DNA from 2 places in the Pseudomonas trutticola BRTCR10 genome. Region 2 is predicted to be linked to the other one. Evidence: riboswitches for the same ligand, from Rfam matches in the RefSeq annotation. Region 2 holds a riboswitch; the other holds the start of a gene.
What was found. A riboswitch is a leader RNA that binds a small molecule or an ion and turns the genes downstream of it on or off. The one in region 2 is predicted to bind cobalamin.
Positions count from the first base shown of each region.

Region 1 (10,258 bases), 1.8 Mb from region 2:
GTCACTTTTTCCAGACGCCGAAAAAGTAACCAAAAAGGCTTTACCCTGACGTACGGCCCTCGCTGTGGCTCGGGTTCCTTCGCTGCGGGATCGATCCGGGGGTCATCGCCTCCGGTTTGCTGCGCTGCACCTCCTCTCGATGTGTTTGGCTTCGCCAAACGGTCGCTGCGCTCCCACCCCGGATCAATCCCTCCGCTCAGCCTTCCGACGGGCGCTGAGATCAAGAGCGGTACTCGAGCTAACGCTCATTGTGTTGAGTGGTGAAGATCAAGGGCGGTACTTGAGCTAACGCTCATTGTGTTGATTGGTTAAGGTCAAGAGCGGTACTTGAGCTGACGCTCATTGTGTTGAGTGTTGAGTGTTGAGTGTTGAGTGTTGAGAAGCGTGCGGTCGGCTTTGGTTTTGTGTTGGATTTGCCCCTCACCCCAGCCCTCTCCCCAAGGAGAGGGAGCTGATTTTTGAGCCTTTCAGAATCTGAGTTCGACTCGGTATTTCGAGTCGGTGTACCTCTCCCAAACACCTCGGTCAGTCCCCTCTCCCTCCGGAAGAGGGCTAGGGTGAGGGGCTCTTGATCTGGCTCTTGATCTGGCTCTTGATCTGGCTCTTGATCTGGCTGTTGATCCTGCTCTTGATCTTCAGGCCCATCGGCAGGCCGAGCGGAGGTGTTCATCCGGGGTAGGCGCGCAGCGCCGTTTGGCGAAGCCAAACACATCGAGAGGAGGTGCAGCGAAGCAAACCGGAGGCGATGCCCCCGGATGGACGCCGTAGCGAGGGAACACTGAGCCTAGGCGAAGTGCCGTACGTCCGGGAGCAGCCTTTTTGGTTACTTTTTCGGCGTCTGGAAAAAGTGACCCGCCGTAAGGGCGGAACCCTAATCAGCAACACCCGCAGCAACGGATATGCCCCCAAACCTAAAACCCAACCCCATTGACCCGCCACCACACCATGCGTAGCCTTGCGCTTTCGAGGTTCTCCGGCACAAACCGGAGCTAAGAAGGGAACGCGGTCCAAGCCGCGGCTGCCCCCGCAACTGTGAACGGTGAAATTCACTGCCACGCCACTGCCAGCTCAACCCATGAGCCAGCGGGAAGGCGCAGCGAATACCAGGCCCAAGGCCTGAACACCGTCAGCCAGGAGACCTGCCTCGTCAAAGATTCTCACTACAACCGGGCGGGGTGATCCGGTGGCGAATTCTTCCGCGCGCGCCTGCGCCGCGGATCTCGTCCCGTTTGCCCGCCACCTTGCCAAAGGGCATCCGATGAAAACACTGGCCAAACTCCCCGTCACCATCGTCACCGGCTTCCTCGGCTCGGGCAAAACCACACTGCTGCGGCACATGCTCGACAACGCTCAGGGCCGCCGTATTGCGGTGATCGTCAACGAGTTCGGCGAGTTGGGCATCGACGGTGAAATCCTCAAGCAATGCACCATCGGCTGCACCGAAGAAGAAGCCACCGGTCGCGTTTACGAACTGGCAAACGGCTGCCTGTGCTGCACCGTTCAGGAAGAATTCTTCCCGGTGATGCGCGAACTGGTTGCCCGTCGTGGCGACCTCGATCACATCCTCATCGAAACTTCCGGCCTGGCCCTGCCGAAGCCATTGGTTCAAGCCTTCCAGTGGCCGGAAATCCGCAGCGCCTGCACCGTGGATGCGGTGATCACCGTGGTCGACAGTCCGGCCGTGGCTGCTGGCACTTTCGCTGCGTTCCCTGATCAGGTCGATGCCCAGCGCAAACTCGACCCGAACCTCGACCACGAGTCGCCGCTGCACGAACTGTTTGCCGACCAACTGGCCAGCGCCGACCTCGTAATCCTCAACAAGGCCGACCAGACCAGCCCGGAAGATCTCGCTCGCGTCCGCGCTGAAGTCGCCGAAGAGTTGCCGCCAGCGGTGAAAATCATCGAAGCCAGCAACGGTCGCCTGCCGCTGGACGTGCTGATCGGCCTCGGTGCCGGTTCTGAGGAACACATCGACAGCCGCCACAGCCATCACGATCACCACCACGGTGAAGGCGATGACGACCACGATGACCACGATCACGACGCCTTCGATTCGATCTCCATCGAACTGCCGCAAGCCGACGAGAGCCTGCTGCTCGACGCGCTGACGCAACTGGTGGTCAAGCACGGCATCCTGCGCGTGAAGGGCTTCGCGGCCATTCCGAACAAGCCGATGCGCCTGCTGATTCAAGGTGTGGGCACGCGTTTCGACAAGCACTTCGACCGTCAGTGGGGCGCCGATGAATCGCGCGTTACGCGCCTGGTGTTGATCGGTCAGGAGCTCGACGCGGCGCAACTCGAAGCGCAACTGCGCGCCGCGCTCAGCGTTTAAACCATGCACCTGCTCAGGACCCAGCCCGGCGGTTTCGTGTCGGATGACAACATTGCCGACCTTGGACAAACCCCCGCCGAGCTGGTGATCCTGTGCAGCGGCGACTCCAGTCTGGCGCTGCTCGCCGAAGCCGTGCAGCAGTTGCCCGAGGATTATCCGAGCCTGCGTCTGGCCAACCCGATGCAGGTGCAAAATCATGCTTCGGTCGATTTGTACGTCGATGAAGTGCTACGTCACGCCAAGGTCATTCTGATTTCGCTGCACGGCGGCATTGCCTATTGGCGCTACGGCGTCGAGCGTTTGATCGAACTGTCCGAGCGTGGTGTACAGGTGATTCTGGTGCCGGGTGATGATCGCCCCGATCCGGAACTCAGCGACTTGAGCACCGTCGGCGCCGAGGATCGTGATCGTCTCTGGCAATTCTTGCGTCAGGGCGGCATGGGCAATGCGCTGGATTTCTTCCGTTGTCTGGGCAACCGCTGGCTCGGCCGCGATTACGCCTGGGATGAGCCGCAGACCCTGCCGCGCACGGCGATTTACCACCCGAACAAAAACACCGCTGCGCTGAGTGACTGGCAAGCCGATTGGCTGTCGGAGCAACCGGTCGCGGCGGTGCTGTTTTACCGTTCGCACCTGCAAGCGGCGAACACCGCCTTCATCGATGTTTTCTGTCAGCGCTTGCAAGCGGCGGGGCTTAATCCGTTGCCGATTGCCGTGGCCAGTCTGAAAGAGCCCGGCTGTCTGTCGGTCGTCGAAGATTGGCTGGATGAGGTCGAGGCAGGGGTTATTCTCAATACCACCGGTTTCGCCCAGTCCAGCCCTGAAGCGCCGCATTTACGGCCGTTTCGTCGCAATATTCCGGTGATCCAGGCCATCTGTGCCCAGGACAACGAGCCCGGCTGGCGTGACAGCGAGCAGGGCCTCGGTCCACGGGATCTGGCGATGCACATTGCCTTGCCGGAACTCGACGGGCGCATCATCAGCCGCCCGATCAGCTTCAAGGATCTGGCCTGGCGCAGTGAGCGCAGTCAGTCGGATGTGGTCTGTTATCGCGCGCAACCTGAACGTATGGATTTCGTCGCCGAACTGGCGCGGCGCTGGATCGATCTGGCGCGGGTGCCGAATGCCGGGAAACGCATTGCGCTGATTCTCGCCAACTACCCGACTCGTGACGGACGCATCGGCAACGGTGTCGGTCTGGATACGCCGGCGGCGGCGCTGAATATCCTGCGCGCCTTGCAGGCCGAAGGTTATCCGCTCACACCGGAACTGCCGGAGAGCGGCACCGAGCTGATCCGGCAATTGCTTGGCGGCGTCAGCAATGACCTCGATACGCTTGACTTGCGCCCATGCCAGCAAAGCCTGGCGATGGATGATTACCTGACCATGTTCAACGCGCTGCCTGAGGCCAATCGCGCTGCCGTGATCGAGCGTTGGGGGCCGCCGCAAAACGATCCGATGTGTCGCGACGGGCGCATGATGATCGCTGGCCTGCGCTTTGGCCTGACCTTCGTCGGCATTCAACCTGCGCGGGGGTATCAGGTCGATCCGAGCGCGGTGTATCACGATCCGGATCTGGTGCCGCCCCACGGATATCTCGCCTTCTACTTCTGGCTGCGCAGTAACTACGGTGCCCACGGCGTGATCCACGTCGGCAAACACGGCAACCTCGAATGGCTGCCGGGCAAAGGCGTCGGGCTTTCCGAGAACTGCTGGCCGGATGCATTGCTCGGGCCGCTGCCGAATATCTATCCATTTATCGTCAACGACCCGGGCGAGGGCGCCCAGGCCAAACGGCGTACGCAAGCGGTGATCATCGATCACCTGATGCCGCCGCTGACGCGCGCCGAAACCTACGGCCCGCTGCGTAATCTGGAACTGCTGGCCGACGAATATTACGAGGCGCAACTGCTCGATCCGCGCCGCGCCCGTGAACTGCAGCGGGACATTCTGCAACTGGTGCGCGACACGCAAATCGACCGTGAGCTGCAACTCGATGCGGCGCTGGACAGGGATGCCGATGCCGCAATCTGGCTGCCGCGTCTCGATACCTATTTGTGCGACTTGAAGGAATCGCAGATCCGCGATGGGTTGCATATTTTCGGTGAGTCACCGACCGGGCGTTTGCGTATCGATACCTTGCTGGCATTGCTGAGAATTCCCCGTGGCGATGGCAAGGGTGCGCAGTCGAGTTTGCTGCGGGCGTTGGCGAAGGCGTTTGAATTGGGTTTCGATCCACTCGATTGTGCACTGGCCGATTCGTGGCTTGGCCCGCGGCCGGAGGAACTGGTATCGGTCAGCGACGAGGTTTGGCGCACCGCCGGCGATACCCGAGAACGCCTCGAATTGTTTGCCGCCGAACTGATCTCCCAGACATTGCACAACCCCTGCAGGAGTGAGCCTGCTCGCGATAGCGGTGTGTCATTCAAAACTGAATTGTCCGACCTGACGCCATCGCGAGCAGGCTCGCTCCTACAGGGTCCGCGTGGGGCTGAAGTCGACGCGATCCTCGAAAACCTGCGCGAAGTCGTCGCCCCACGCCTCGACGCCTGCGGCCCCGCCGAAATGCGCGGCCTGCTCGACGCCTTGAGCGGGCGTTTCGTCCCCGCTGGCCCGAGCGGCGCTCCTAGCCGTGGCCGTCTCGATGTGCTGCCAACCGGACGCAACTTCTACTCGGTGGACGTGCGCAACCTGCCGACCACCACTGCCTGGCGCATCGGTTTTCAGTCGGCCACGCTGATTCTTGAACGGCACTTGCAGGATCACGGCGATCACCTGCGCCAGCTCGGCCTGTCGGTCTGGGGCACCGCGACCATGCGCACGGGCGGCGATGACATTGCCCAGGCCATGGCGCTGATGGGTGTGCGTCCGGTGTGGGCCACCGGCAGCCAACGGGTCGATGACTTCGAGATTCTGCCGCTGAGCCTGCTCGACCGTCCGCGTGTCGATGTGACCCTGCGGGTTTCGGGTTTCTTCCGCGACGCCTTCGCCAACCTGATTCGCCTGTTCGATGCTGCAGTGCAAGCAGTCGCTGCACTGGACGAGCCGGACGATCTCAATCCGCTGGCCGCCAAAGTCCGCGCCGAACGCGAGGCACTGCTGCAATCGGGCCTCGATGAAGACGCTGCACGGCGTCAGGCCGGATGGCGGATCTTCGGCGCCAAACCGGGTGCCTATGGCGCAGGCGTGCAGGGCGCCATCGACGGTCGACTGTGGCAGAGCCGCGAGGATCTGGCCGAGGTTTACCTGAACTGGGGCGCCTACGCTTATGGCGGTGCGGACGAAGGCACCGCCGCTCGCGAACAGTTCGTCCAGCGTTTGAGTCAAGTGCAAGCGGTGCTGCAGAATCAGGACAACCGCGAGCACGACTTGCTCGACTCCAACGACTATTACCAGTTCCAGGGCGGCATGCTCGCCGCCGTGGAAACCCTGCGCGGCGAAGCGGCGGCCAGTTATCACGGCGATCACAGCCAGCCGGATCTGCCGAAGATCCGCACCTTGAAAGAAGAGCTGAACCGGGTGATCCGTTCGCGGGCGGCGAACCCGAAATGGATCGACGGGGTCAAGCGGCACGGCTATAAAGGCGCGTTCGAACTGGCGGCGACGGTCGATAATCTGTTTGCGTTCGATGCGACGACGCAGTTGATCGACGATCACCAGTACGCATTGTTGGCGGACGCGTATCTGCTGGATCCGGCGACCCGGGAATTTGTCCGCGAGCATAATCCGCATGCATTGCGCGACATGACCGAACGCATGCTGGAAGCGCAGCAGCGGGGGATGTGGCAGGAACCTGGTGCTTATAAAGAGGCGCTGGAGAATCTGTTGCTGGATATAGAAGAAGATATGTAACGCACTCAAGAACGCCACCCCCTCACCCCAGCCCTCTCCCCCAATGTATGTACCGGAGACATGGTGGACAGGTGTTCGGAGACATGGTGGACACTTTTTAATAGACACATTGCTCATCACCAAGGAGATGACCTGTGTCCTGGGAAGAGGTGTCCACCGTGCAGCTTCGTTCAGAGTTTGTGCATTTGGCTCGGCAAGAAGGAGCCAATGTCCGGCAGCTTTGCCGCCGATTCAATATCAGCCCAAGCACTGCCTACAAATGGCTCAACAGGTTTGAAACTTCAGGTGCAGAGGGCTTGATCGATCAGTCTCGACGACCGAAGACGTCACCCAAACGCTGCGCTGAAGAGGTTGAGCAGCAGATTCTGACCGTGAGTGAGGAATACGCGGCTTGGGGCGCTCGCAAGCTCAAACGTGTGCTGGAAGACAGCGGCGCAGTAATGCCTTCGGTCAGTACCGTGCATGCGGTTTTACAGCGTCATTCACGCGTTGATTCAAAGGCCGCTGAGATTAAACCGTTTATCCGCTTCGAGCATGAAGCGCCCAACGATCTTTGGCAGATGGACTTCAAGGGCCATATCAGCCTGGCTCAGGGACGTTGCCATCCGTTGACGATACTGGACGATCATTCGCGGTTTTCGCTGTGTATCGCGGCCTGCCTCGATGAGCGACGTGAAACCGTTCAGGAGCATCTAATCCGGGTCTTTCGGCGTCATGGTCTGCCTTTGCGCATGACGATGGACAACGGTTCACCCTGGGGTGACCAGACTGGCGTTTATACCGCGCTGGAGGTCTGGCTGATGAGTCAGGGCATCAAGGTCGGGCACTCTCGACCTTATCATCCGCAAACCCAAGGAAAGCTGGAACGCTTCCACCGCAGCCTGAAAAATGAAGTCCTGCGAGACCGACATTTTATTGATCTCAACGGTGCACAACGGGCGTTTGATATCTGGCGTGATATCTACAACCAGAAGCGTCCACATCAAGCGTTGGACATGCAGGTGCCTGCTACTCGCTACAGCAGCAGCCCACGGGAATATCAGGAGCAGCCCGCGGCGCCGGAGTACGACGATGGGGATGTGGTCAGGAAGGTTCAGGTGAAGGGCGAGATCTACTGGCGGAACCGTGAATACACAGTCGGAAAAGCTTTTTATGGGAGGTCAGTAGCTATCCGGGAAACGACGGAAGATGGCATCCACGATGTCTACTGGAGTAGACATCGTATTGCCCGAATCGACTTGAACTTGCAGATCGTTACGGCAGGTAAGAAGATCTAAAACCGTCCACCATGTCTCCGAACATGTGTCCACCATGTCTCCGGTACATACACCCAAGGGGGAGAGGGGGAAAGGGAGCCGATCTGTGTGCTGTTCAAAATTTGAGTTCGACTGGATAGTTCAGGCGGTGAATCTCAAAAAAGCACCACGGGAAAGGGAGCCGATCTGTGTGCTGTTCAAAACTGGAGTTCGACTGGATAGTTCAGTCGTTGGACCTCAAAAGAGCACCACGGGAAAGGGAGCCGATCTGTGTGCTGTTCAAAACTGGAGTTCGACTGGAAAGTTCAGTCGGTGGACCTCAAAAGAGCACCACGGGAAAAGGAGCCGATCTGTGTGCTGTTAAAAACTTGAGTTCGACTGGATAGCTCAAGTCGGCGGACCTCAAAAGAGCACCACGGTCAGTTCCCTCTCCCTCTGGGAGAGGGCTAGGGTGAGGGTATTTCTACCTGACACCCGGCAACCCTCAAGCACACCAAAGACCACGAAAGAGAAAAGCCCAAATGACTGACACCCCACATTTCCCGCTCTCCGCCGTGGTCGGCGCCGATGACCTGAAACTCGCCCTGTGCCTCACCGCCATCGACCCGAAAATCGGCGGTGTGCTGATCGAAGGCCCGCGTGGCATGGCCAAATCCACCCTGGCCCGAGGCCTCGCAGATCTGCTCGCCAGCGGCCAGTTCGTCACCTTGCCGCTGGGCGCGACCGAGGAGCGCCTGGTCGGCACGCTCGATCTCGATGCCGCCCTCAGCGACGGCCGCGCGCAGTTTTCCCCCGGCGTGTTGGCCAAGGCTGACGGCGGCGTGCTCTATGTCGATGAAGTCAATCTGCTGCCCGATCATCTGGTCGATCTGTTGCTCGACGTCGCTGCCAGCGGCACCAACCTGATCGAGCGCGACGGTATTTCCCACCGGCATTCGGCGAAGTTTGTACTGATCGGCACCATGAACCCGGAAGAGGGCGAGTTGCGCCCGCAGTTGCTTGATCGCTTCGGCCTCAACGTCGCGCTCAGTGGCCATACCGCACCGACCGAGCGCGGGCAGATCATTCGCCGGCGGCTGGATTTCGACAGCGATCCACAAGGATTCTGTGCCCAGTGGGAAAGCGCACAACAGGCCCTGCGTGAGCGTTGTGAAAACGCCCGCAGCGCGTTGGTCGGCATTCCTCTGGACGATGCCGCGCTGGCGCACATCACCGAGCGTTGTTTCGCCGCCAGCGTCGATGGCTTGCGTGCTGATCTGGTGTGGTTGCGCGCGGCTCGCGCTCACGCGGCATGGCGTGGTGCCACGGCCATCGCCGAAGAGGATATCGACGCTGTCGCCGAATTTGCCCTGCGCCATCGTCGTCGCGAACAAATGCCTTCCACTCCTCAACAACCCGCGCAATCCCCGGCAAACGCGGCGGCCAGTCCGAACCCGAGCGAAGGGCAGGGCCAGTGGGGCGACATGCCGGCCCCGGCACTTGCCACCGGTGCCCGCCGCGAAGTGCCGAGCTGGCCGCTGGAAAAAAAGCCCTAGGCATTCGCCCCCGGTCTGACGCGGGGGCGAATGCCAGACCCCGCGCCGGACGGTTGGATAACGGACGCCAGGGCAAACGTCATGCGGCTCGCAGTGGCGCGGTGAACTGGCCGGGAACGCTGCTTAACGGCCGCCCGCAAAGCCGGGAAGATTTGTTGTTTCAATTGCGCACCCGCTCGCCCCATGAGTTGTGGCTGGTGATCGTCGATGCTTCGGCCTCGACGCGCCGCCATCACGCGCTGCGCGATGCCAAAGGCCTGCTCGCGCAACTGTTTGATGACGCCTATCGCCAGCGTGCGCGGCTGGCGTTACTGACCGCCAGTGGCGCGGCGCCGAAGTGGCAGGTGCAGGGCTTGAAGGCGTCCAGCGGTTTGCGTGTCTGGCTCGATGCTTTGGGCGCGGGGGGCGGGACGCCGTTGCTCGCGGCACTGGCGCAGGCGCAGCAATGGCTTACGGTGCGGCGCAAGCGTTTTCCGGCCGAGCAGCAACGCTTGCTGGTGGTCACGGACGGGCGTTTGAAAGCCTGGTCAGGCTTGCCGACGCTGGATTGTCCGGGTCTGTTGATCGATATCGAACGCGGGCCGATTCGGTTAGGGCGGGCGAGGGATCTGGCGGAGGCATTGGCCGCAGATTATCGGCACATCGACGACCTTTGATTCTGGTGTCGTCTGACCGGGCCTCATCGCGGGCAAGCCCGCTCCCACAGGTTTTTCTGTTGACCCCAGGCATTGTGTCCGCCTCGGGAACTGTGGGAGCCGGGCTTGCCCGCGATGGCCTCCACTCGGATTCGGATCTATTGACCACAATTCGCAGCACTGCTCTATGCTGCACCCCAGCCGCAATCACAAGGAGTGAGCGATGCGCATTCTGGTCAAGAACCCTCAGGACGACTTCCGCGTCAAAGCCTACGCCGGTACCAACGGCGTGCTGCTGGCGATGGATCTGGCCGAACCCCGGCGCAGAGGTCTGCTCGGATTCGCCATCGAAAAACAGCAAGGCGACAAGCCTTGGCTGTTTCTTTTCAACAGCCTGACCTTCCCCGGAAAAACCCACACGTTCCCGCAGTTTCACGCCACCCCCAGCGATAAGGCCCCGCTGCAGAAATTTCGCTGGGCCGATTACGCGGTGAATCCGGGGATGACCATTCACTATCGCGTCCACCTCGCTTATGGCACGCCGGAGGCTCCCCAACTGGGTGAGTTTCTGGAACTGACCGTCATCAGCGACGACGGTCATCCAGCCGATCAAAGCGTGATTTTCAATCGTGCCGTGGCCGCCAGTCA
Region 1 covers NZ_CM149552.1:3,714,112-3,724,369, reverse strand. The annotation lists cobalamin riboswitch at 950-1,161, shown strand; gene cobW (cobalamin biosynthesis protein CobW) at 1,259-2,332, shown strand; gene cobN (cobaltochelatase subunit CobN) at 2,336-6,184, shown strand; gene ACVVH8_RS16870 (IS481 family transposase) at 6,319-7,461, shown strand; gene ACVVH8_RS16865 (magnesium chelatase ATPase subunit I) at 7,962-8,975, shown strand; gene ACVVH8_RS16860 (vWA domain-containing protein) at 9,029-9,631, shown strand; gene ACVVH8_RS16855 (phospholipase D-like domain-containing protein) at 9,834-10,258, shown strand, end outside.
Region 1: it holds a riboswitch for cobalamin, as region 2 does, so the genes downstream of both, cobW (cobalamin biosynthesis protein CobW) here and cobO (cob(I)yrinic acid a,c-diamide adenosyltransferase) in region 2, are expected to answer to the same signal.

Region 2 (10,258 bases):
TGCCAATGCCCATTTCGCCGCCGATGAACAACTGCGCGCCTGCCGCTTTCGCCCGCAGTACGCTGTCGCGACCGGCCTGCAACGCGAGTTCGCCTTGCGCCTGAGTCATCGCGGCGCCCTGAACGAAATTCGCCGTACCCGCGCCGATGTTCAAGTGACGCACGCCCGGCAGATTCAGCGACGGCGTCACCGTGCCCAGATCCACCACTTCCAGTTGCGCATTGAGCTGGCGCGCCAACACGCTGATCGCCGCCCCGCCACTGACGAAGTTGAGCAGCATCTGCCCGGTGACTTCCTGTGGAAACGCGGAAACGCCTTCAGCGACCACGCCGTGATCGCCAGCAAAAATCGCAATCCAGATCTGCTCAAGCGTCGGTTTGACCTGCCCTTGCAGACCGGCCAATTGCACCGCCACGGACTCGAGGCGCCCCAGGGATCCGGCCGGTTTGGTCAATTGCTGTTGCCGTGCCGCCGCTTGCTCAACGATATCGGCGTGCACCGGTTTGCACGGATTCAGCCACCAGGTTTGGGTCATAACGCAGATCCTTTCAGGGTCAGGGGCAGGCCGGCGACGGTCAGGACAACACGCTGACAACGCTCGGCCAGAGCTTGATGCAGCCAACCGGCTTCATCGACGTAGCGGCGAGTCAATTCGCCCAGCGGCACGACACCCATTCCGGTCTCGTTGCTGACAAAAATGATTTCCCCCGGCAGTGACGCCAGGCATTCGAGCAGGGCTTCGCGTTCGGCGGCGAGGCGTTCGGCATCGTCGAGCATCAGCAGATTGGTCATCCACAGGGTCAGGCAATCGATCAGCAGGCAGCGCTCGGCACTGGCGTTTTCGCGCAATACGCGAGCAAGCTCCAGCGGTTCTTCGATGAGCGCCCATTCAGCGGGGCGGCGGGCACGATGATGGGCGACGCGGTCGCTCATTTCACCGTCCAGCGGCTGGCTGGTGGCGATGTAGGTCACGGCCAGTTGAGTGTCGCTGGCGAGTTTTTCTGCCAGGCGACTTTTGCCGGAGCGGGCGCCGCCGAGGATCAGTTGGAGCATGGGTCATCCAGAAAAATGTGTAGTGAGCCAACCGGCCTCTTCGCTGGCAAGCCAGCTCCCAAAGGGTTCAAAGGTGTTCACAAAATTTGCAGCCGACATCAATACTTGTGGGAGCTGGCTTGCCAGCGATGAGGCCAGCACAGGCAACTCAAATCCCACAAAGCTGGCGCAACAAATCGGTATCCAGATGCTTCTCCACCAGATCCGCCAAGCGCTCGATATCGCGCTCGCGCAAGCCGTGGTAATCCACCTCCTGCACATCGTTCAGCCCCGCCCAGCGCAACAGCGCCGCGCTGGCTGCCGGCGATTCGAACAAGCCATGCAAATAGGTGCCGAACACCTGCCCGTCAAGACTTTGCGCACCGTCGCAACGACCATCATCCAGACGCACCGCCGCATGCTCCAGCGCCGGCCCGCTGGTCACACCGGCATGAATCTCATAGCCGCTGACCTCAGCCTCTTCCAGCGCCAGACGCCCGCGCACATTGCGCAGTTGCTTCTCGGCCTCCAGCGTCGTTGCAAACGCCAGCAAACCCAGACCGGCGCTGGAACCCGGCGCGCCTTCCAGGCCCAGCGGGTCATGCACCTGCTCACCGAGCATCTGCAGACCGCCGCAAATCCCCAAGACTTTGCCGCCGTAACGCAGGTGACGGCTGATCGCCGCTTCCCAACCGTTGGCGCGCAGATACGCGAGATCACTGCGCACGCTTTTCGAACCCGGCAGGATGATCAGATCCGCCGGCGGAATCGCCTGGCCCGGACCGACAAATTGCAGATCGACTTGCGGATGCAGACGCAGCGGATCGAAATCGGTGTGGTTGCTGATCCGTGGCAACACCGGCACCACCACTTTCAATACCTGGTCGGCCTTGTCGGTCTGGCGCTGATCGATACCGTCCTCGGCTTCAAGATGCAGGTCCATCACGTACGGCAGCACGCCCACCACCGGTTTGCCGGTGCGCTGCTCAAGCCAGTCGAGGCCCGGTTGCAGCAAGGCGATGTCGCCACGAAAACGGTTGATGATGAAGCCTTTGACCCGCGCCTGTTCGCTCGGCGAGAGCAGTTCCAGCGTGCCGACCAAGTGGGCGAAAACCCCGCCGCGATTGATGTCGGCGATCAGCAACACCGGACAATCCACCGCTTCGGCAAAGCCCATGTTGGCGATGTCGCCGGCACGCAGATTGATCTCCGCCGGCGACCCCGCGCCCTCGACCATGACCAGCGGATACGCCGCGCTGAGCCGTTGGTGCGAGGCCAGTACGGCTTGCATCGCGATGGCTTTGTAATCGTGATACGCCACGGCGTTCATGCTGGTGACGGCACGGCCATGGATGATCACTTGCGCGCCGGTGTCACTGTTGGGTTTGAGCAAGACTGGATTCATGTCGGTGTGTGGTTCAAGATTCGCCGCTTGTGCCTGCACCGCTTGCGCGCGACCAATCTCACCGCCGTCAGCGGTCACCGCGCTGTTGAGCGCCATGTTCTGTGGTTTGAACGGCACCACGGCGATGCCTTGGCGGGTCGCCCAGCGGCATAGCGCCGTCACCAAGGTGCTTTTGCCGGCGTCGGAGGTGGTGCCTTGCACCATCAGGGTTGTCATCGGGGTTCCTTGGCGAAAGCTTGCAGCGCCTGTTCGAGGCGCGCCTCTTCAGCTGCATCGGCAGGCAGGCCGAAACGCAGACTGCTGTTGTGAGTGAAGATGCGCAGGAGGATGCCGCGTCGGGCCATGAATTCGTGCAGCGCTTGCGCCTGCTCGGTGATCAGCCACTGAAACAGCGCGCAACCGCCGTGCGGTTTGAAGCCATAGCGTTCCAGCAACAGCGCCAGCCGCTCGCTCGCTTCATCGCTGCGAATGCGCTGACGGGTGTGACCTTCGGTGTCTTGCAGACAGGCTTGACCAAGCACCCGCGTCGGTCCGCTCACGACCCAAGGCCCGACCTGTTCGGCGAGCAGCTTGAGCAACTTGCGCTCGGCCAGCACAAAGCCCAACCGCACTCCGGCCAGGCCAAAAAACTTGCCGAACGAGCGCAACACAATCAGCCCGACCAAATGGGTATGCGCGGCCAGGCTCAGTTGCGGCGTGTTGTCCATAAATGCTTCATCGACCACCAGCCAGCCACCGCGCTGAGCGAGCCGCGCATGCCAGTCGAGCAGGCGCGCCGGGGTCAGGCTCAGGCCGGTCGGGTTGTTCGGGTTGACCACCACCAGCACATCGAGGCTGTCGAGAAAGAATTCGACTTCCTGTTCCAGCACTTCGCGCACGATGTAGCCGCTGCGCCGCCAGGCCTCGGCATGCTCGGCATAACACGGCGACAGCACGCCGACCTTGCCGGCACGACGCAAACGCGGCAGCAACTGGATGGCCATCTGCGAACCGGCCACCGGCAACACCTGCGCCGCGCCGTAGTAATCGCATGCCGCCTGCTCGAGACCATCATCGGTTTCCGGCAATCGCGCCCAGGCGCGCAGCGGAATCTCCGGGACTGGAAACGGCCACGGCGCCAGTCCACTGGACAGGTCGAGCCAGTCAGCCTCGGCGATGCCGTAATCGTGTGCAGCCTTGCGCAGCCGGCCACCGTGCTCAAGCATAGAATTCAGCCCCCACGCAGAGAATCAGCAGCCATAACCATACGCCGCGCTGGACCAATTGCCAGCCACGGTCGATGGAATCGGCATCGGCCGCTGGGCCTTCGCCGAGTTGCGGACGCTCATGCAGTTCGCCGTGATAGATCGCCGGACCACCCAACTCGACGCCGAGCGCACCAGCCCCTGCCGCCATCACCGGGCCGGCGTTGGGGCTGTCCCATTTTGGCGCTTGAGTACGCCAGCACTGCAACGCGAGTCGGGTTTTGCCCAGCACTGCGTAGGTCAAAGCAACAAGGCGTGCAGGAATGTAGTTGAGCACGTCGTCGATTTTTGCCGCGCACCAGCCGAAGCGCTCGAAGCGTTCGTTGCGATAGCCCCACATCGCGTCGAGCGTATTGCTCAAGCGATACAGCACCACGCCGGGTGCACCGGCCACGACAAACCAGAACAGCGCGGCGAACACTGCATCGCTGCCGTTCTCCAGCACCGATTCAGTAGCGGCGCGGGCGACCGCAGTGCTGTCGAGTTCGCTGGTCTGGCGGCTGACCAGATAACCGACACGCTTGCGCGCTTCCTCCAGATCATCGGCGCGCAACGCCGCGGCAACCGGCGCGACGTGCTCACCGAGGCTGCGCATACCGAGGGCGCAATACAGCGCAAGAATTTCGACGAGCCAGCCCACGTACGGCGCCCAGGAAAACGCGGTGGCGAGCAACGTCAGCGGCAGCACCGCGATCACCCACGCGGTGACGCCATGGCTGCGCCAGCCACGTCCGCCGGCGTTGAAACGTTGCTCGATGCGCCCGGCAAAATTGCCGAACGCCACCAGCGGATGCCAGCGTTTCGGTTCACCCAGCAGCGCATCCAGCGCGACCGCGGCGACACTCAACAACGCCACACTCATTGACTCACTCCCCAATAATTCTCAAACAGCAACTCATTGAGCGGACGCGCCTGCGCCCACCCTTCGAGTACCAGCATCGGCGCCGGATAGAATTCCTTGACCGGGCCCAGACACAAAACCGCCAGCGGTTTGGCACCTTCGGGCAGCTTCAGCAGATCCGCCAACGCTTGCGGCTCGAACAGCGAGACCCAGCCCATGCCCAAGCCTTCAGCCCGGGAGGCCAGCCACAGATTCTGGATCGCGCAGGACAACGAAGCCATGTCCATTTCCGGCAGCGTGCGCCGACCGAAAATGTGTTTCTCGCGATCATCCATCAATGCGGCGACCAGCACTTCGGCGCAGTCGTTGATGCCTTCGACCTTGAGTTTCATGAACTCGTCACTGCGCTCGCCGAGCGCTTCGGCGGTGCGGATGCGTTCTTCTTCCACCAGATTCTGGATCTGCCCGCGCAGGGCTCGGTCGCTGATACGGATGAAGCGCCAGGGCTGCATCAGGCCGACGCTGGGGGCCTGATGCGCGGCCTCGAGCAGTCGCCCCAGCAGTTCGGGCGCGACCGTGCCACCGGTGAAGTGACGCATGTCGCGGCGTTCAGCGATGGCTCGATAAACCGCTGCGCGCTCGGCTTCGGAGAATGCGTTGTCGGTCATGGCCCCATCGCTGGCAAGCCAGCTCCCACAGGGGATTGGGTTTCTTCAGACATTGCATCACCCACCACAGAAGCTGGATTACCAGTCCCTAATGGCGATCGCATTTCTTCAGGCTTTACACCGCCCACTGTGGGAGCTGGCTTGCCAGCGATGGCGGCCTTGAGATCTGGCGCAAACAGCGCGGCAATCGCAGTCGGATTCGACGGAAAATAAAAATGCACGTACGAAGCCGTCATCCGCCCTTCCCGATAAACCGCCTCGGCCCCGCGCCCGCCATTCGGACTCAGGCCCCGGGCAATCGGCGTCAGCTCGGTGGTGGTCAGGGAATGATGATAGGTGTGACCGCGCAGCGAACCCTCCGGCAGATCCACCGCTTGCAGGGCCAACGCCGCCAGACGCTTTTGCATCACCGCATCGCCCGCCAGCAAACCGACCAGTTCAGCGCGAGTGCCTTCAACGTCAGTCAAGGAATCGAGCAGATACAGCATGCCGCCGCACTCGGCGAGTAACGGTTTGCCAGCCGCGTGATGCGCACGGATCGCGTCGAGCATCGCGGTGTTCTGCGACAGCGCAACATGATGCAATTCCGGATAACCACCGGGCAGATACAGGCTGTCCGCCTCGGGTAATTGCGTATCGCGGATCGGCGAGAAGAAGCTCAATTCGGCACCCATTGCGCGCAACAGGTCGAGGCTCGCGCCATAGGTGAAGGCAAAGGCTTCATCGCGAGCAACGGCAATGCGCACGCCTTCGAGCAATGGCTCGGCGGCGATCACGTCAGGCGCGGCGAACTCCACGGCCGGTGGCAGCGCTACCTCGCAACTGCTGGCAAGCGCTGCGGCGGCCGCATCGAGGCGCACGTCGAGATCATTCAGTTCGCTGGCCTGCACGAGGCCGAGATGGCGGCTCGGCAGTTCGATGCCGGTTTCGCGAGACAACGCGCCGTACCAGCGCAAACCTTCGGTGAGGCTGCCTTCGAGCAATTGCGCATGGCGCAGGGTGCCGACGCGGTTGGCCAGCACGCCGGCAAACGGCAAGTCCGGCTGATAGCGCGCCAATCCAAGCGCCAACGCACCAAAGGTCTGCGCCATCGCCGTGCCGTCGATCACACCGAGGACCGGCACACCAAAATGCCGCGCCAGATCAGCGCTCGACGGCGTGCCGTCAAACAACCCCATCACGCCTTCGATCAGAATCAGATCGGCTTCAGCAGCGGCTTCCCATAACAGGCGACGGCTTTCCTGCTCGCCGACCATCCACATGTCCAATTGATAAACCGGCGCACCGCTGGCGCGCTCGAGAATCATCGGGTCGAGAAAATCCGGGCCGCATTTGAACACGCGGACCTTGCGCCCCTGATTGCGATGCAGACGGGCGAGTGCTGCGGTGACGGTGGTCTTGCCCTGACCGGAGGCCGGCGCGGCGATGAGGACCGCCGGGCAGTGACGTGGTTGATTCAAAGTTCGACGCCTTTCTGCGCTTTGATACCGGCCTGGAAGGCGTGTTTGAGCATGCCCATTTCGGTGACCGTGTCGCCCATCTCGATCATTTCCGGCTTGGCCGCACGCCCGGTGACGATCACGTGCTGCATCGGTGGACGCGCCTGCAAGTCGCTGAGTACCTGATCGAGATCGAGGTAGCCGTGCTTGAGGGCGATGTTCAGTTCGTCGAGCACCACCAGACCGATCGACGCATCGCGCAGCAGTTCGCGGGACACGGCCCATGCAGCTTCGGCGGCGGCGATATCGCGCTGACGGTCTTGGGTCTCCCAGGTGAAACCCTCGCCCATCACGTGGAAACGCACTTGCTCCGGGAAGCGGCGGAAGAACAACTCTTCGCCAGTGCTATTACGGCCCTTGATGAACTGCACCACGCCGCACTGCATGCCGTGGCCCATGGCGCGGGCGAGCATGCCGAATGCCGAGCTGCTTTTGCCTTTGCCATTGCCGGTCAGCACCAGCACCAGACCGCATTCGTCGGGCGAGTTGGCGATGCGTTCATCGATCACGGCTTTTTTGCGCTGCATACGCGCCAGATGGCGTTCGTCACGCTCGGGGAAATCAGTCATGGGGAGCTCTCCGTTGAGGCTGGATAACGGCGGGCAGGCACAAGAATAGACGGCAAAAAGCCTGGCATCGCCCACCGTGATGCCGCTGGATGGATCAGGCCGGTCTCCGGGCTCATGAGCGGCGTTCGCCTGACTGCGCGCCTTCCCGCTTTGAGCAGTGGCATTCGACGCAGTTTTCACTCATTTACCGTTGCGGGGGCAGCGCCGGGATCGTGGTCGCTCTTCGCTCGAAGACAACCCTCACCGGCTTCCCTGTTTCACTCTGTCGACGCAGGTCACAGAGCACCTGAAACAAGCCGCGAAGGTTAGAGGGTTGGGGGTGGAGCGTCAATTAAAGAGGGGGCCGTCGGGCGAATAACTGCCGTCGATCAATTAACTGGCGCCAATCTTGTGCCATGCTCAGACAAGTGATATCAAAGAGCCATGCTTTTGTCGAAAAAGCCATCACAACAATAAGGATGATTACGATGCAAGGCATGATCATCAGCAATCCGCGCCTGGAATTCCTGCGCCCGGTGCTTGAACGCTGGTTTGACTGTATCGACCGCTACAACGCCGTGCGCGGCGACAGCGACACGCCCTACTGGCATGACGAGAAAGCCAATCTCGGCCTGCTCTCGGCGGCGGCATGGATGGCCGAGCTGGTGACGCTGGAACAGACGGCCACCCGCAAGCAAAACGAAGACGGTGAGCGCAATGCCCGTGCCGACCTGTTTCTCGCCGGCAGCGAAGACCGCGCATACATCCAGGCCACGCAACGCTGGCCGCGGGTCAACAACCTCAACCTGACCCAAGCCCTGCAGGAGATCACCAGCGACGCCAAACGCATCAGCTTTGCCAGCGACCTCAAACTCGGCTGCCTGTTTGTCGCCCCACAAAAAGCCCAGCACAGCGCCAGCCCCGAAGAACTGCAAGACATGGTCGACGACCTGCAAAAGGAACACACCTGCGCCGTCGCCTGGTATTTCCCTTACGCCTATCGCAAGCTGCGCAACGAAGCCGGCAACTATCACCCGGGCATTGCCGTGCTGTTCAAAGAGGCCCGCAGTTGAGCAGTTGAACCATCGGGCTTGCGCGCTCCTCTATGATTAGGAATGCATTCATAGGGAAGATCAGTAATGCGCAAGTCCCAGCTCGTTTTCGTCATCGCCCTCGCCGGAGGGCTCACCGCCTGCGGTGAATCCTCCAGCCTGCAAGTTTCCGACGGCACCGGCCCTTCACCGAAGCTGCCCGAACCCAACAAGACCCTGATCCCGACGGTGAATATTGCTCCGGCGGTCGGCTGGCCCGAGGGCGGCAAACCGACAGCAGCGGCAGGCACCCAGGTCGCCGCGTTCGCCGAAGGCCTCGATCATCCGCGCTGGCTCTACGTGTTGCCCAATGGTGATGTGCTGGTGGCCGAAACCAATGCCCCGCCGAAACCTGACGACAGCAGCGGCGTTCGTGGCTGGGTGATGAAGAAAGTCATGGGCAAGGCTGGCGCCGGCGTGCCGAGCCCGAATCGCATCACTTTGCTGCGCGATGCCGATCACGATGGCGTGGCCGAGACACGCACGGTGTTTCTGCAGAATCTCAACTCGCCGTTTGGCATGACCCTGGTCGGCAATGATCTGTATGTGGCGGATACCGATCGCCTGCTGCGCTTCCATTACGAAGCTGGCGCGACCGAGATCAAGTCGCAACCGATCAAAGTCACGGATCTGCCCGGCGGCACGCTGAATCACCATTGGACCAAGAACGTCATTGCCAGCAAGGACGGCAGCAAGCTGTACGTCACGGTCGGCTCGAACAGCAACGTCGGCGAAAACGGCCTGGATAAAGAGGAAGGTCGCGCCGCGATCTGGGAAGTGGATCGGGCGACCGGCAATCACCGGATTTTCGCCTCGGGCATTCGCAATCCCAACGGTCTGGCCTGGGAACCTACCAGCGGTGCGTTGTGGACGGCAGTCAACGAGCGTGACGAAATCGGCAGCGACCTGGTGCCGGACTACATCACTTCGGTCAAGGACGGCGCGTTTTACGGGTGGCCGTTCAGCTATTACGGGCAGCATGTTGATGTGCGGGTGAATCCGCAGAATCTCGATCTGGTGGCCAAGGCCATTGCTCCGGATTACGCGGTCGGCCCGCATACCGCGTCGCTGGGCCTGACCTTCGCCGAGGGCAATACGCTGCCGGCGCAGTTCAAGGAAGGTGCGTTCATTGGCCAGCACGGCTCTTGGAACCGCAAGCCGCACAGTGGCTATAAAGTGATTTTCGTGCCGTTTACCGGCGGCAAACCGAGCGGCACACCGGTGGATGTACTGACCGGTTTCCTCGACAAGGACGAGAACGCGCTTGGCCGCCCGGTAGGCGTGGTGATCGATCAGCAAGGCGGCTTGCTGGTGGCGGATGATGTGGGGAACAAGGTTTGGCGGGTTTCTTCAGCGAAGTAGAGTTCTAACCGCTGTACGCAATACCTGCGGGAGTGGGCTTGTGTGGCGAGGGGATTTATCCCCGATCGGCTGCGAAGCAGTCGCCAAACCATCACACTCGGTACAACGGGTGGACTGAGAGGGTGGTTTTGGGGCGGCTTCGCCACCCATCGGGGATAAATCCCCTCGCCACACAAGCCCGCTCCCATAAGGGTTCTTCAAAGAATTGAATTACGGGTTATGCGCCAGATGCTCAGGCTGCAACACCCGCTTCGCACTCAGATACGCCTTCTGCCAATACGCCTTCGAAAGGCTGTCGAGCTTCACCGTACCGCCAGTGGCCGGTGCATGCACAAAGCGCCCTTCCCCGACGTAAATCCCCGCATGGCTGACCTGCGAACCGCCATTGGTGGCGAAGAAGATCAGATCCCCCGTCTGCAAGCCTTCCTTACCGACATTCGGCGCCTGCATCACAATCAGTTCGCGAGTCGAGCGCGGCAGAGAGATACCCGCCGCATCACGGTAGACAAAACCTATGAGCCCGCTGCAATCAAACCCTGAATCCGGCGTGTTGCCACCCCAGCGATAA
Region 2 covers NZ_CM149552.1:1,941,178-1,951,435, reverse strand. The annotation lists gene cobT (nicotinate-nucleotide--dimethylbenzimidazole phosphoribosyltransferase) at 1-535, opposite strand, end outside; gene cobU (bifunctional adenosylcobinamide kinase/adenosylcobinamide-phosphate guanylyltransferase) at 532-1,053, opposite strand; gene ACVVH8_RS08750 (cobyric acid synthase) at 1,202-2,653, opposite strand; gene cobD (threonine-phosphate decarboxylase CobD) at 2,650-3,642, opposite strand; gene cbiB (adenosylcobinamide-phosphate synthase CbiB) at 3,635-4,543, opposite strand; gene bluB (5,6-dimethylbenzimidazole synthase) at 4,540-5,190, opposite strand; gene ACVVH8_RS08730 (cobyrinate a,c-diamide synthase) at 5,187-6,650, opposite strand; gene cobO (cob(I)yrinic acid a,c-diamide adenosyltransferase) at 6,647-7,258, opposite strand; cobalamin riboswitch at 7,339-7,563, opposite strand; gene ACVVH8_RS08720 (hypothetical protein) at 7,726-8,310, shown strand; gene ACVVH8_RS08715 (PQQ-dependent sugar dehydrogenase) at 8,377-9,690, shown strand; gene ACVVH8_RS08710 (C40 family peptidase) at 9,901-10,258, opposite strand, start outside.